Regions from separate parts of the Oceanobacillus locisalsi genome, predicted to be linked through region 1. Evidence: predicted binding sites of a transcription regulator. Region 1 holds the regulator's gene; each other region holds the start of a gene.

The links. The regulator LexA, encoded in region 1, represses DNA repair genes until DNA is damaged. The targets are predictions, from matches to a motif close to CGAACATATGTTCG.
Region 2: a site for LexA is predicted at 1,387-1,400, ahead of recA (recombinase RecA). Genes of this name have one in related genera too.
Region 3: a site for LexA is predicted at 1,901-1,914, ahead of ACFQ19_RS17485 (type IA DNA topoisomerase). Genes of this name have one in related genera too.
Region 4: a site for LexA is predicted at 2,061-2,074, ahead of uvrB (excinuclease ABC subunit UvrB). Genes of this name have one in related genera too.

The regions. Positions count from the first base shown of each region.
Region 1 is NZ_JBHTKK010000009.1:74,498-77,932, reverse strand. It holds gene spo0A (sporulation transcription factor Spo0A) at 1-604, shown strand, start outside; gene ACFQ19_RS09200 (hypothetical protein) at 875-1,135, opposite strand; gene lexA (transcriptional repressor LexA) at 1,318-1,938, opposite strand; gene ACFQ19_RS09190 (YneB family resolvase-like protein) at 2,337-2,987, shown strand; gene ACFQ19_RS09185 (DUF896 domain-containing protein) at 3,092-3,325, shown strand; gene tkt (transketolase) at 3,417-3,435, shown strand, end outside.
Region 2 is NZ_JBHTKK010000010.1:33,590-37,024, forward strand. It holds gene pgsA (CDP-diacylglycerol--glycerol-3-phosphate 3-phosphatidyltransferase) at 1-25, shown strand, start outside; gene ACFQ19_RS09675 (competence/damage-inducible protein A) at 22-1,272, shown strand; gene recA (recombinase RecA) at 1,470-2,516, shown strand; gene ACFQ19_RS09685 (dihydropteridine reductase) at 2,653-3,369, shown strand.
Region 3 is NZ_JBHTKK010000028.1:21,909-25,343, reverse strand. It holds gene ACFQ19_RS17485 (type IA DNA topoisomerase) at 1-1,837, opposite strand, end outside; gene ACFQ19_RS17480 (hypothetical protein) at 2,104-2,253, shown strand; gene ACFQ19_RS17475 (MFS transporter) at 2,324-3,435, opposite strand, start outside.
Region 4 is NZ_JBHTKK010000026.1:9,031-12,465, forward strand. It holds gene uvrA (excinuclease ABC subunit UvrA) at 1-13, opposite strand, end outside; gene uvrB (excinuclease ABC subunit UvrB) at 21-2,003, opposite strand; gene ACFQ19_RS16855 (PDZ domain-containing protein) at 2,226-3,422, opposite strand.

The DNA of each region.
Region 1 (3,435 bases):
GCACATGGATGGTATTGCGGTATTAAATGAAATTAAAAAAATGAACTTAACTAAAAAACCACACGTTATTATGCTGACGGCTTTTGGCCAGGAAGAGGTCATGAAAAAAGCAGTGGACTTAGGTGCTTCTTATTTTATTCTGAAACCATTTGATATACAGAACTTGGCTGATCAAATTCTTCAAGTACGGGGATTCACTGCGCCAAGAGTATCTAATATAACGAAAACAAATGTAGATGATAAAAAGAAACAGGATTTGGAAGCTAATATAACCAATATAATTCATGAAATCGGCGTACCTGCGCATATTAAAGGATACATGTACTTAAGAGAAGCAATTACAATGGTTTATAACGATATCGAGTTGTTAGGCTCCATTACAAAAGTACTTTACCCGGATATCGCTAAAAAGTTCAGCACAACTGCTTCACGTGTTGAAAGAGCGATTCGCCATGCCATAGAGGTTGCCTGGAGCAGAGGCAACGTTGATTCTATATCTGCTTTATTTGGTTACACCATCAATATCTCCAAAGCTAAACCTACAAATAGCGAATTCATTGCGATGGTGGCTGACAGATTAAGGCTGGAGCATAAGGTGAGTTAGTGGGTACTAAACCCGATGTGTAACAGGATTTATATTACTTATACAATATTTACAATCCGGTATATAAAAGCAGATACATTCCTTTTTAGGACGATAAATAAATGGTTTGTTCATCATAAGACATTTTTCTTTAATAGGGTGTAATATTGCCCTGGTGAAGAGAGATGTCTTTTGTTATATACAGTTACAGAGTTGCGAATGCCAAAACAACGGCATAAATTCATGATGCGATGTTATGAAGGGAATATACTGTGGTGCCATCAAATTGAATTATCCAAGAATGAAAACTGCAATTTGGTACCATGCTGCAAGCCCGACAAGCAACAAAGCAGAAAATATTTTAATGATATTTTTCCTGGAAAAATAATTTTTGTCCGGATGGACTTCTAAAAATGTGAGAATGAGTAAAAGCATGGACAGAAAAGGAAGGGTTAAATAATCTGCAACTTTCGTTAAATAAATAAGACCACATACAAAGGCAATGAGGATAATCGGAATATAAATCCATCTTTTTTTTATGATGTCAGGCAAGGCAATACACTCCTTAAGCTTGTCTTTAATACAAGCATATGAAGCGTGTGCATCATATATGTTTAAAAAGTTAACAGGTACATTTACACGAATGTGACTGTTAACTTTTTTAATTCATAAATATTTCGTTGTACAGCTGTCTATATATCCCTCGGGATACTCAGAGAGCTGTATCGTTTGGATTAATGTATATTACGATACAGTCCGATAACTTTACCAAGAATCGTTACGTTTTCATAATAGAGAGGTTCCATTGTCGGATTTTCAGGCTGCAGACGGAAACGGTTCTTTTCTTTAAAAAATCGTTTGACAGTAGCTTCATCATCTTCTGTCATAGCTACAACAATATCCCCGTTATCCGCAGAATTTTGCTGTTTAACAATAACCATATCATTATCCAGGATGCCTGCCTCAATCATGCTTTCCCCGTCGATAATAAGTACAAACAGATTATCATCCGGTCCGGCTGAAGAGCTGGGAACAGGAATGTATTCCTCAATATTTTCAATTGCAGTAATAGGAATGCCTGCTGTTACTTTACCAATCACAGGTATATAAATGGCTTTATCTCTGGGCGCTTCATTCTCATTGCCGTATATAATTTCAATAGCACGGGGTTTCGTCGGGTCTCTGCGAATATACCCTTTATTTTCTAATCTCTCTAAATGACCATGAACAGTAGAACTTGAAGCTAATTCGACAGCTACTGCAATTTCACGTACGGAAGGCGGATAGCCTTTTTGTTCTACTTCATCTTTAATAAAGTTAAAAATCATCTGCTGTCTTTTTGATAGTTTTGTCATGATTTTCTCCCCTCTAGCATAGGTATTTGTTATTTACAAGTATAGCATGTATTTCTGTCTTTTACAAACAAACGTTCTAAAAATTGTTGACAAGAACAGTTGTTCTTTATATACTATTTTTAGAACAGCTGTTCCGGAGATTTATAAAATAACTGAAGGGGAGTTTTAAAATGTTTGAAAAACTAATGAAGTCTGATGCGTTTTATATTATATCTTTTATTGTAGCTTTGTTATTTTTATATGTAATGATGGTGACGACTGCTTAGATTTTGGAACAGGATGACTTATTTCCTTGCTTATTTTATAAGGATTGAATAAAATTTGTAACGAAAGCGAAACAACATAACAGGATAACCCGGAATTTGGACAAGAACGGTTGACTATTGGAGGAAAAGATATTGCGAACGATTATTTACTGCCGGGTGAGTACAGATAAAAAAACACAGGAAACATCACTGGAAAGACAATACGAAGAATTAACAGCCTTCGCTGAAAAGTTACATTTCACTGTCATTGACTGCATACAGGAAAAAGCCAGCAGCTATGATATCGATAGAGATGGTATATTTAAGCTTCTTGATTATTTTTCCCGTCAAGAAGCTGACTGTCTTTGTATTCAGGATGAAACGAGGCTGGGAAGAGGAAATACAAAAATTGCTTTATTTCATCAACTGCGAAAAATGAATATACCGATTTATACCGTAACGCATGAAGGGGAACTCGAATTGAATGAGTCTGACTCGATGGTCCTGAACATTGTCGGTATAGTAGAAGAACATCAGCGCAAATTACATAATATGAAAATAAAACGGGGCATGCGCAGAGCTGTATCTAATGGATATAATCCGCAGGAAAATTTAAATCATATTGATCAGTCTCCCGGAAGAGAACGTGCTGAGATTCCAATTAAAGAGATTGTACGGCTTCGTCAGAATCAATTAACATTTCAAGAAATTACATCGGTTTTAAATGGACTGGGGTATCACGCCTCGAAAGCAACGATCCATCGCCGCTATCAGGAATATATCAATTCCTTGAATGATGACTGACAGTGACGTAATATAGAAGGGTAAAACAATGCTTTAGATTATCCGACATGTCATAATGCATTGACAACATTTTGAATATGTAGCGACAGAAGGAGGGACAAGTTATGTTGTCTAAAGACAAATTAGATAGAATAAACGTATTAGCGAAAAAATCGAAAAATGAAGGTTTGACCGAAGACGAAAAAACAGAACAGAAAGAACTTCGTGAAGCGTACCTTGCAAATGTGCGGGGAGCTTTTAAAAATCACTTAAAAGGGATGACAGTAGTGGACCCTGAAGGCAATGATGTGACACCGAAAAAACTCCGTGATTATCAGGATCGTAACAAGAAACATTAATTGGCTGCATGGACTTAGCTTGTATCGTTCCGTATTTCATTATAAAATAGAGTTATGAACAGAATATGTTTGCAGTGGAAGGAGAAAAATAATGACACAAGAAATTGAAC
Region 2 (3,435 bases), on a different contig from region 1:
GCATATAATGAGGGATTCAAAATGACAAAAAGTTATCAGTCAGAAATTATAGCAGTAGGTACCGAGTTATTATTAGGACAGATAGCAAATACCAATGCAGAGTGGATGTCGGAACAACTAGCCGCTTACGGCATTAATGTGTACAACCATACGGTAGTTGGAGATAATCTGGATCGGGTGGAGCAGGCTTTTCGACTTGCACAGTCTCGTTCGGATATTGTGATTGTTACCGGCGGATTAGGACCGACAGAAGATGATATGACACGAGAAGGATTTGAACAATTAACAGGTCTGGAAATGGTAGAAGATAAAGTAACCATGGATAAAATAGAAAGCTATTATCAAGCGCGCAATCGTACCATGACACCGAATAATCGCAAGCAGGCCCGTGTCTTTGAAGGCGCTCGTGTGTTAAAAAATAATGCCGGTATGGCGCCGGGAATGTATGTCGACTTTCAGGGAACACATTGGTTCTTTTTGCCGGGTGTTCCCCGGGAAATGAAGCAGATTTCTGTAGAGGAGCTGTTTCCGTTTTTAGAAAGTTTAACCGGGAAGCAGCAGGTCATTCAATCGACCGTATTGAAATTTATCGGAATCGGTGAATCGAATTTAGAACATGAATTAACCGATATGATTCATGAACAAACAAATCCGACGATTGCACCGCTTGCGCAAGATCAGGGGGTTGTGATCCGGGTTACAGCCAGTGCTTCCTCAAAAGAAGAAGCGCAAAAATTGGTCGCAGATAAAAAACAGGAAATTTTAGCGCGTGTCGGCGACTATTGTTTTGGGGAAGATGAACAGACTATTGAAAATAAAGTTATTGAACTGTTAATAGAGAAGAACAAAACAATTGGTGTGGCAGAAAGCTTAACGGGAGGCCTTTTTTCCAGTAATCTCGTGTCCGCCGCAGGAGCATCGAATGTGTTTGCCGGCAGCCTGGTTACATACCAGACTGCTGCGAAAACATCTTTATTGGATTTATCAGCGGAATGGATTTCGACTTATGGTGTTGTGAGTCAGGAATGTGCAGAGGTGATGGCGAAACAAACGGCTTTGAAACTAAATACGCCGATGGCTATTTCTTTCACAGGTGTCGCCGGTCCGGATGAACAGGAAGGCAAACCGGTCGGGCAAGTCTATATTGCTATTTGGGATGAGGATAAAGTAGTAGAATCCAGCTCTATTCTGTTATCAGGAAACCGCAATAATATCCGTGAAAGAGCTGCTTTAAAAGGATTCGAATTATTATATCAATATTTAAATAAATAATTCAGTATTGCTTTTTAATGATTCCATGTCTTTTTCGTACGGAAAAATTACTTTTTCTGTACGAATAAAACCTGGTATTTTTAATTTTGAGGTGAAAATCTTCCCGAAAATACAAGAACATTTATTCGTCTTTTCACTTGTTAAATCTAAAAAATCATTGTATGATAGATACAGATAGATAAAGGAGGTAATTTTCGGTGAGTGATAAACAACAAGCTTTAGATACGGCTTTAAGACAAATAGAGAAGCAATTCGGTAAAGGTTCCATTATGAAAATGGGAGAGAATGAAACGCCTAAGATTGCTACCATTCCAAGCGGTTCACTGGCTTTGGATGTTTCGCTCGGAATTGGCGGGTATCCAAGAGGAAGAGTAGTAGAGATATATGGTCCGGAATCATCCGGTAAAACCACCGTTGCACTTCATGCAATTGCAGAAGCGCAGAAGCAGGGCGGCCAGGCCGCTTTTATTGACGCAGAGCATGCTCTTGACCCTGTGTATGCACGGGCGCTCGGTGTAGATATTGATGAACTTTTATTATCACAGCCGGATACAGGGGAACAAGCCTTGGAAATTGCTGAAGCACTTGTACGAAGCGGGGCAGTAGATATTATTGTGGTCGATTCTGTAGCAGCACTTGTGCCAAAAGCAGAGATTGAAGGAGAAATGGGAGATTCCCATGTCGGCTTGCAGGCCAGATTAATGTCACAGGCACTCCGTAAACTGTCAGGAGCCATCAATAAATCAAATACAACAGCTGTTTTCATTAATCAGATTCGTGAAAAAGTTGGTGTGATGTTCGGAAATCCGGAAACAACTCCCGGCGGCCGGGCGTTAAAGTTCTATTCTTCTGTGAGACTGGAAGTACGCCGTGCGGAAACGCTAAAAGTCGGCAATGATATGGTCGGAAACAAGGCCCGTATTAAGGTTGTGAAAAATAAAGTAGCACCTCCGTTCAAACAGGCAGAAGTAGATATTATGTACGGGCAGGGTATTTCCAAAGAAGGAGAAGTCCTTGATGTCGGAACCAATCTGGAAATTGTTCAGAAAAGCGGAGCCTGGTACTCTTATAATGGAGATCGTTTAGGCCAGGGCAGAGAGAATGCAAAACAATTCCTGAAAGAAAATCGGGAGATATTTGATGAAATCAATACAGCTATCCGTGACTATTATGAACTGGACAAAGAACCGGAACAAAGTGAAGAAAAATCCGAAGAAGAAGAACAGGGAAGCATGGATATCTAGTCTTTTAAAACCATAGTCATCATACTATGGTTTTTTTACATATTTTTATGTATTGTTTATCTATTTAATTGAGAATTGTTATCATTTGTGGTATGCTACGTAATAATAGCATCATTAATGGCGAGGAGAATATACTATGAAAATATACTGGACTAAAATAAATAAGATTATTGATGAAACCTCCGAGGTTAAAACGTATCTGCTCGATCGTCCGGAAGGATTCACATGGGACGAAGGCGCTCATACCCATTTTGCGCTGGAAGGGTTTAATGCAGGGGAAAAACCTAATCGCAGTCTGATTCGGCATATGTCTATTTCCACTTTACCGAGTGAGGATTCTATCGGTATTACAACACGAATCAGAGAGCAGTGTTCGGAGTTTAAGTCAATTTTAAGAAATATGGAAGTCGGCCATGAAGTGGCTATATTTAAAACCCACTCAAATGTGCCTCTAAAAAGAGAAGACAGAAATGTTTATCTGTTGTCGTCCGGTGTCGGTCTGGCAACGTTTAGGCCACTTGTGCTTGATTATTTGGAGCACGCGGATAACGTCAATCAAATCCACTCTCTGAATATCGATTCATCCAGAGATTTCTTATTTACGCCGATTTTTGAATCTGCTCCAGATAAGAAGTTTACCTCCCGTTTTGTTGATAATCGGGAAGACTATTATGAAGAAGTGAAACAACTTGCGGCAGACAAAGAGGGATTCTTCTACATTGTAGGCAGCGATGAATTTCTCACACAGAACATTGACGTATTACGTGAGCAGGGCATCAAGCCGGAACAGATTATGCTCGACAAGCATGAACAGCAATTGCCTGCATTTTTATCATTCAACTTGTCAAGTTAAGCGAAACGAAAACCATAGTCTTAGTACTATGGTTTTTTAAATGCGTTTAAGCCGGTTTGTGCTTTT
Region 3 (3,435 bases), on a different contig from region 1:
TAACTTCCTCTCCATGCTTAATGGTGTCCACCGATTCTGTTGTAAAACGAAATATAAGCCGGAGAAATTCCTGTTTGCTCCCTTCTCCTTTTTGAATATCCGATAATGCTTTTTCCAGCCGTCCCGTAAACTCCAAATCGAATAAATCTTTCACAGGAAAGGTTTCCACAAGCCGATTGCCGAGCTCGGTACAATGCAGATGTTTCTTTTCCGCCGCAATATAGCCTACATCCTTCAATTTTTTGATGGTTTCCGCTCTGGTTGCAGCTGTACCAATACTGAAACCGGCTAAAATACTTTCCGGCACCTCTTCGTTTTCATCTTCCTTATAATTTTTCCCGCATGTCTCCATAACACGAAGCAATGTTCTTTCCGTATGATACTTTGGCGGCTTGGTTACATGAGAAGTAACTTCAGCGCCTGCAACATGGACACGCTCTTCTTTACTCACAGCCGGAAGCAACGTATCTTTTGACTGGATTTTCTCTACCTTTTTCCAGCCTTCAACGAGCTGTACTTTTCCTTTTGATTGGAAAACACCAGGTAAATCCACCTCTACAATTTTAGTAGTTATCTTTGTCTCTTCATATTCAGCAATCGGCATAAACTGCATAATGAAGCGGTTTTTAATAGCTGTATAAACGATTTCTTCATCAGCTGACAGTCGTTTCGATTTCATATACGTTGGAATAATAGCGCTGTGGCTTTCTACTTTCGCATTATTAAAAACACGCTTGGTTTTCATAAATTTAATTTCATCTTGATAAGGAAGGTCTTCCGAATGCACTTTCAACACATGAGCTGTTTTTCCAACTAAACTCTCCTCTAATGCCGTACTAGGCGTACGCGGATAGGTAATCAGCTTTTTCTCATAAAGGGACTGCGCTACTTTTAACACTTTATCGGAAGTCCATCCCTTGAATTTATTCGTTATAAAGCCTTGCAGATTAGATAAGTTGAATAAAAACGGCGGAAATTCCTTCTTCTTCTCCACTTGCTTGTCGGTAATGACTGCTTGTTTGTTTTGTATTGCTTCGTTAATCGGCTCCAACAATTCTTTTTTCTTGAATTTATCTTCTTTATTTTCCGTGTAAGTACCTTCATATTCCTGATTTGCTGCAGTTTGAAAAGTTGCTGTCAGTTTAAAATAATCTTCCGGCTTAAAATGTTTAATCTCTTGGTCACGATCATAAATGATTTTCAAGGTCGGAAGAAGGACTCTCCCGATATTTAATGCTTTGCTTTTCCCTTGTTGATATTTTAATGTTGCAACAGATGTCAGGTTAATACCAATGACCCAATCGGCCCATTGTCTGCTGACTCCTGCGTCCCGTAACGGCTGCATTGTATTGTTGGCCCTGAGATTTTCCAATCCTTGCAGTACTTCCTTCTGCGTCCATTCATTTAAAAGCAGGCGATATACTTTTGCCTTTGGTCTTTTCCCACCCCGGTAGATAATACTGTCCGCAATCAACTGTCCTTCCCGGTCATAATCGCACGCGGAAATAATGGCTTCCACATCATTTCGCTTCATAAGTGCGTAAATCGTTTTTAACTGTTTGGCTGCTCCACCGTCTGTCTGCGCCCGATTTCTGGGATTGCTTTTCACTTTATATTTAAATTCAGAAGGAATGAACGGAAAGTTGTCCATCTTCCAGCTGCGCATTTTCCCATCATAGTCCTTTGCATCATATAACTCGACAAGATGGCCAAAAGCCCAGGTAATTACATAATTATCCCCTTCAAAATAGCCATCTTTCTTGGTTTTTATGTTTAATGCATCTGCTATATTTTTTGCAACAGATGGTTTTTCTGCCAGTATTAATTGGACTCCCATTTCACATTCATCGCCTTTCTTTTGAAGCTGAATTCATTCGTTTACGTTCTTCATTTCTCACTGGAAACATTCGTTCGATATATGATTCCATTATGCCATAGATTGTACATTTTTTCTAATGGATTTACATTTTCATTCTCTGCAATGATATCGCATCGATGAACAGTATAAGCCGCTCTTCGTGACTCATAATATTCCACTGGGTGGTTAAACTAGCTTCATTGGTGATTGTAATCACCATAAATATTCACAGGAGGTGCGCAGTCATGTCTGAAGAAAATAAAAATCGCAATAAGGACAAAGGAAAACAAAATAACCGCAACAAGCATAATAAAACGGGTCATCATACAGAGTTTGCAAGTGAAAACAGCGAATTTTTGAATTTGGACAATAAGAAAAACAAGCGAAAAAGATAACCCCTAACGAAAAAGCTGCGTCTTACATGAACGCAGCTTTTTCAGCGTGTATATGTTGAATAATATCCATTTACTTTTGAAGTTTTCCCATCTTATCAATATCAGGCAAACTTTGAATATTTCTATTCGTTAAATAAAAGGCACCTAATATGATTAATCCTATCCCAAACAAACACAGAACAAAAATCGGTGAAGTAAGCTCTGTTAAAAAGCCTCCAATTAATGAGCCGACAGGCATGGCAAAACTGATAATACTTTCAACAGCTGTATTCACACGCCCCAGTATTTTTTCTTCCGGAAGCTTCTGAAAAAGAACCGTAAACAATACATTTACAGCCCCGATAAATGCATAGGAGATAACCAGCAGCATATAAAAGAGAATTGATGATATGTGAATGCTGAATACCATCAAAATCCACGCAGCTCCGGATAACATAAAACCAAAAGACAAGATAATACCTAATCGCTGTTTTGTTTTGAACCTGTCTATAAATAAAGCCCCCAGCATCGAACCTAATCCTAGGAATGCAATTGTCAATCCATATGTTGAAGAACCATTTCCATACTGATCTGCAAAAGACGGCAGTGTCACAAGAACCATCGCAAACAAAAAATTAACCATCGTCAGCGGAATTAAAAATGCTCGCAGCAAAGGGTGATTAACTGCCTTTATACCCTCCAGCAATGCTGCTTTATAGTTCGTGTTCCTAGCTTGATCCTCTTCGTTTTTTATGACTTGAACCCTTTTAAGCAATATCATCAACAGTATAGGAATCATAAAAAATATGATATTTATTCCATATAAGGTAGAAATGGCAAAAAATCCAATTAACATTCCCGATAAGCCGTTAAATACAAAATCCAAGCCTTGATAAGCAACAGACATGACAGCATTTGCTTTTACTAAATGCTTTTCTGGAACAACCTTTGGTATCAGAACATTTTCAATAGGATATACCACCTCTGTAAAAATAGTTAAAAGAAAAATAATACACAGTAACATCCATACATTTATATCTCCAACGCTAGAAGAGAATAAAATTATTCCTAATAAAAATGCTTGCAAGAAGCTTACAAATATATATAATTTAATAGGATTACTGCGATCAATCAACGGACCAATAAACACATTTAAAATGGAAGGCAATGTGAATAAAAATCCTGCCACTCCAGTCAATACTG
Region 4 (3,435 bases), on a different contig from region 1:
ATTTGCTTGGCATAAAAACCTCATCCTTCCGCTTTAAGCTCCAAGAGAACATCTCTTAATTCCGCTGCTTTCTCGAAGTCTAGATTTTTGGCTGCTTGTTTCATTTCTTCGTCCATATTTTCGATGACCTTTTGTCTTTCCTTCTTCGTCATCTTCTTCACTTGTTCCGCTTCCGATTCGTAGGTTTCCGGAGCTTCGGCAGCAACCGTTGCCTGAATAACATCCCGGACTTCTTTCCGAATAGTTTGCGGGGTGATGCCATATTTTTCATTATATGCTTGCTGTACTTCACGACGGCGGTTCGTTTCATCCATCGCTTTTTGCATGGAATCGGTTATTTTGTCTGCATACATAATGACTTTGCCCTGCTCATTACGCGCAGCACGACCCATCGTCTGAATTAAAGAACGCTCGGAACGCAGGAATCCTTCTTTATCTGCATCCAAAATGGAAACCAGCGATACTTCCGGAATATCCAGCCCTTCCCGGAGAAGGTTAATTCCGACAAGCACATCATATTTTCCGACACGAAGATTGCGAATCACTTCAATCCGCTCCAATGTTTTAATTTCCGAATGCAGGTAAGCAACTTTAATGCCGATTTCTTTTAAATAATCGGTTAAGTCCTCTGACATTTTCTTCGTCAACGTCGTGATTAAGACACGCTCTTTACGTTCCGTCCGTTTATTAATCTCACTAATTAAATCATCAATCTGTCCATCAATCGGTCGGACCTGCACTTCCGGATCCAGCAAGCCTGTCGGCCGGATGATCTGCTCTGTCATTTCCGGTGAATGCTCTAATTCATATGGCCCCGGCGTTGCAGAAACATACACCAGTTGATTGGTTTTTCCCTCAAACTCTTCAAATCGTAACGGCCGGTTATCCATTGCAGAAGGCAGCCGGAATCCGTGATCCACCAGAACCTGCTTCCGGGCTTGGTCTCCATTGTACATACCGCGGATCTGCGGCAATGTCGCATGGGATTCATCAATGATAACTAAAAAGTCATCGGGAAAGAAATCCAGCAAAGTATAAGGCGTTGCTCCCGGCTCACGTAACGTTAATGGACGCGAGTAGTTTTCAATTCCGGAACAAAAGCCCATCTCCCGCATCATTTCCAAATCATAATTGGTCCGTTGTTCTAAACGTTGCGCTTCCAGCAGTTTCCCGGCATCATGTAATTCTTTCAGCCGTTCTTCCAGTTCTTTTTCGATATTTTTAATCGCTATTTTCATCTTTTCATCACGGGTAACAAAGTGAGAAGCTGGGAAGATAGCTACATGTTCACGGTCTCCGATAATTTCACCGGTTAACGCATCGACTTCCCGAACCCGGTCAATCTCATCCCCAAAAAATTCTACCCGGATACAGTGTTCTTCATGTGATGCAGGGATAATTTCTACGGAGTCTCCGCGTACACGGAATGTCCCGCGCTGAAAATTAATATCATTTCTTGCATATTGAATATCCACCAGCTCCCGCAACAGCTGATCTCTCTCTTTTTCCATGCCGAGCCTTAAGGACAGCACCTGGCTCTTATATTCTTCCGGATTACCCAAACCGTAAATACAGGAAACACTGGATACAATTAAAACATCATTTCGTTCAAAAAGTGCGGATGTAGCCGAGTGACGTAATTTATCAATTTCATCATTGATACTTGCATCCTTTTCAATAAACGTGTCGGTAGAAGGCACATAAGCTTCCGGCTGATAGTAGTCATAATAGCTCACAAAATATTCTACCGCGTTATTTGGAAAGAATTCTTTAAACTCACTATACAGCTGACCTGCCAATGTTTTATTATGCGCAATCACAAGTGTCGGCCGGTTAATTTCTTTGACCACATTGGACATGGTAAATGTTTTTCCCGTTCCGGTAGCACCGAGCAATGTCTGGTGACGCTGGCCGGCAAGCACTTTTTCAACAATGTCATTAATTGCTTCCGGCTGATCGCCCGCCGGTTCATAAGCAGATACTAATTCAAATTGATCCTTCATCCTATTTCCTCCGTTCCTTGCAATAACTATTATCTATTATACCCTTTTTGCCAAAAACGAACAAGCATTCGATATTTTCTTTATATTGTTGTATACAATTTATTTAAAATCCTCTACTTCTATTATAGCCTTTCTGTCAAACACTCAATCCTTGATTCTATTTTATAATAACGAAAAGAATGCTTGGAGCACGTAACAACTGCTGTTCCAAGCATTCTTTTATTAAGATGCGTTATTCTTTCTCTCTCTTCTTGCTTTAAAAGGTTCTTCTGCAAATTGAAATCCTAAGGAATGATGTTCTCCTTCGTACAGAGAGCATTGTACAAAACGGACTTCTTCGTCCTGGTTGAGCACTTCCATTTTAATATAAGCGCCACTCCCCTGCAGCGCTTCATAAAAAGCTTGAGGAGTCTGTACATTTCTTCCATGAACTCGGTAAACCACTTCGCCAGGTTCTATTTTTAGCCTGTCTGCAGGGCTTCCCGGTAAAACACCGACAACCCGCAACCCTTTTGCATGTGGCTGATAATATGGCCGGCGCAAACGGTCGCCTTCTCTGTAACGGTAATTCAAATATTCTTTTCCTATTATCGCCAGGATAATGGCAGTAAGGGAAAGATATGGAACAAATACACCGCCGACAGCAATAAGCAGAATACCGATTGCTAAAAAGGTATTCGCTTTTGCGAGTTTATAGATAGCCTCCTCATGGAAATGCCCTTTAGCTTTGTAGTTAAACCCTATTAAAAAGGGAATAAGCACTAATCCCAAAGAAGATTCGCCAATGGATAAATAAGGCCACCAAGGCGCAAAAGAAGTAATTGCTCCTTCAGGTACGAGCATCAGCAGCGGTACAACCGTTAGCCGCTTCAGCTGCTGCACACCTACCCAAGCCCCGCGATCACTTAATTGAATGCTTGGAAACACGTCCTGTTTTTCTATCCGTTTAATCAATAAAGACTCTACAAAAAGAAGCAGACCTGCCAGCACCGCTAACGCCGGAAGACTCCGTCCGTACAGCAAGGAGTAATCCACAACATTTTGCATGTCTAATACATAAGGCGCAAAAAATAAAATAAGGAATGTCAGCCCCAAAGTATAACTGGGGGAAAGTAATGTAAAACGCGTACTGACACTTAAAATAACAAAGCTGAGTGCTAATACGAGAAGCGTTTCATACGAAAATACCATTCCGGCACCGATAATAACAGCCGATATCAATATCCCGCTGATTAATGCAACAAGCCAGGTCCGATGCCATTCCATAAACCTGGGATACATTTTTATCCCGAAATCATACCGCTCACGTTTTATACGAAGATAACTTGCCATCGTTAATATAAATAAAAACCAGTATAATGCCGGGTTCAGAAAAAATTTGCCTATGCCTTTTGCCAATTCAATAAGCCATGATTCCACCAATACGCTTCAC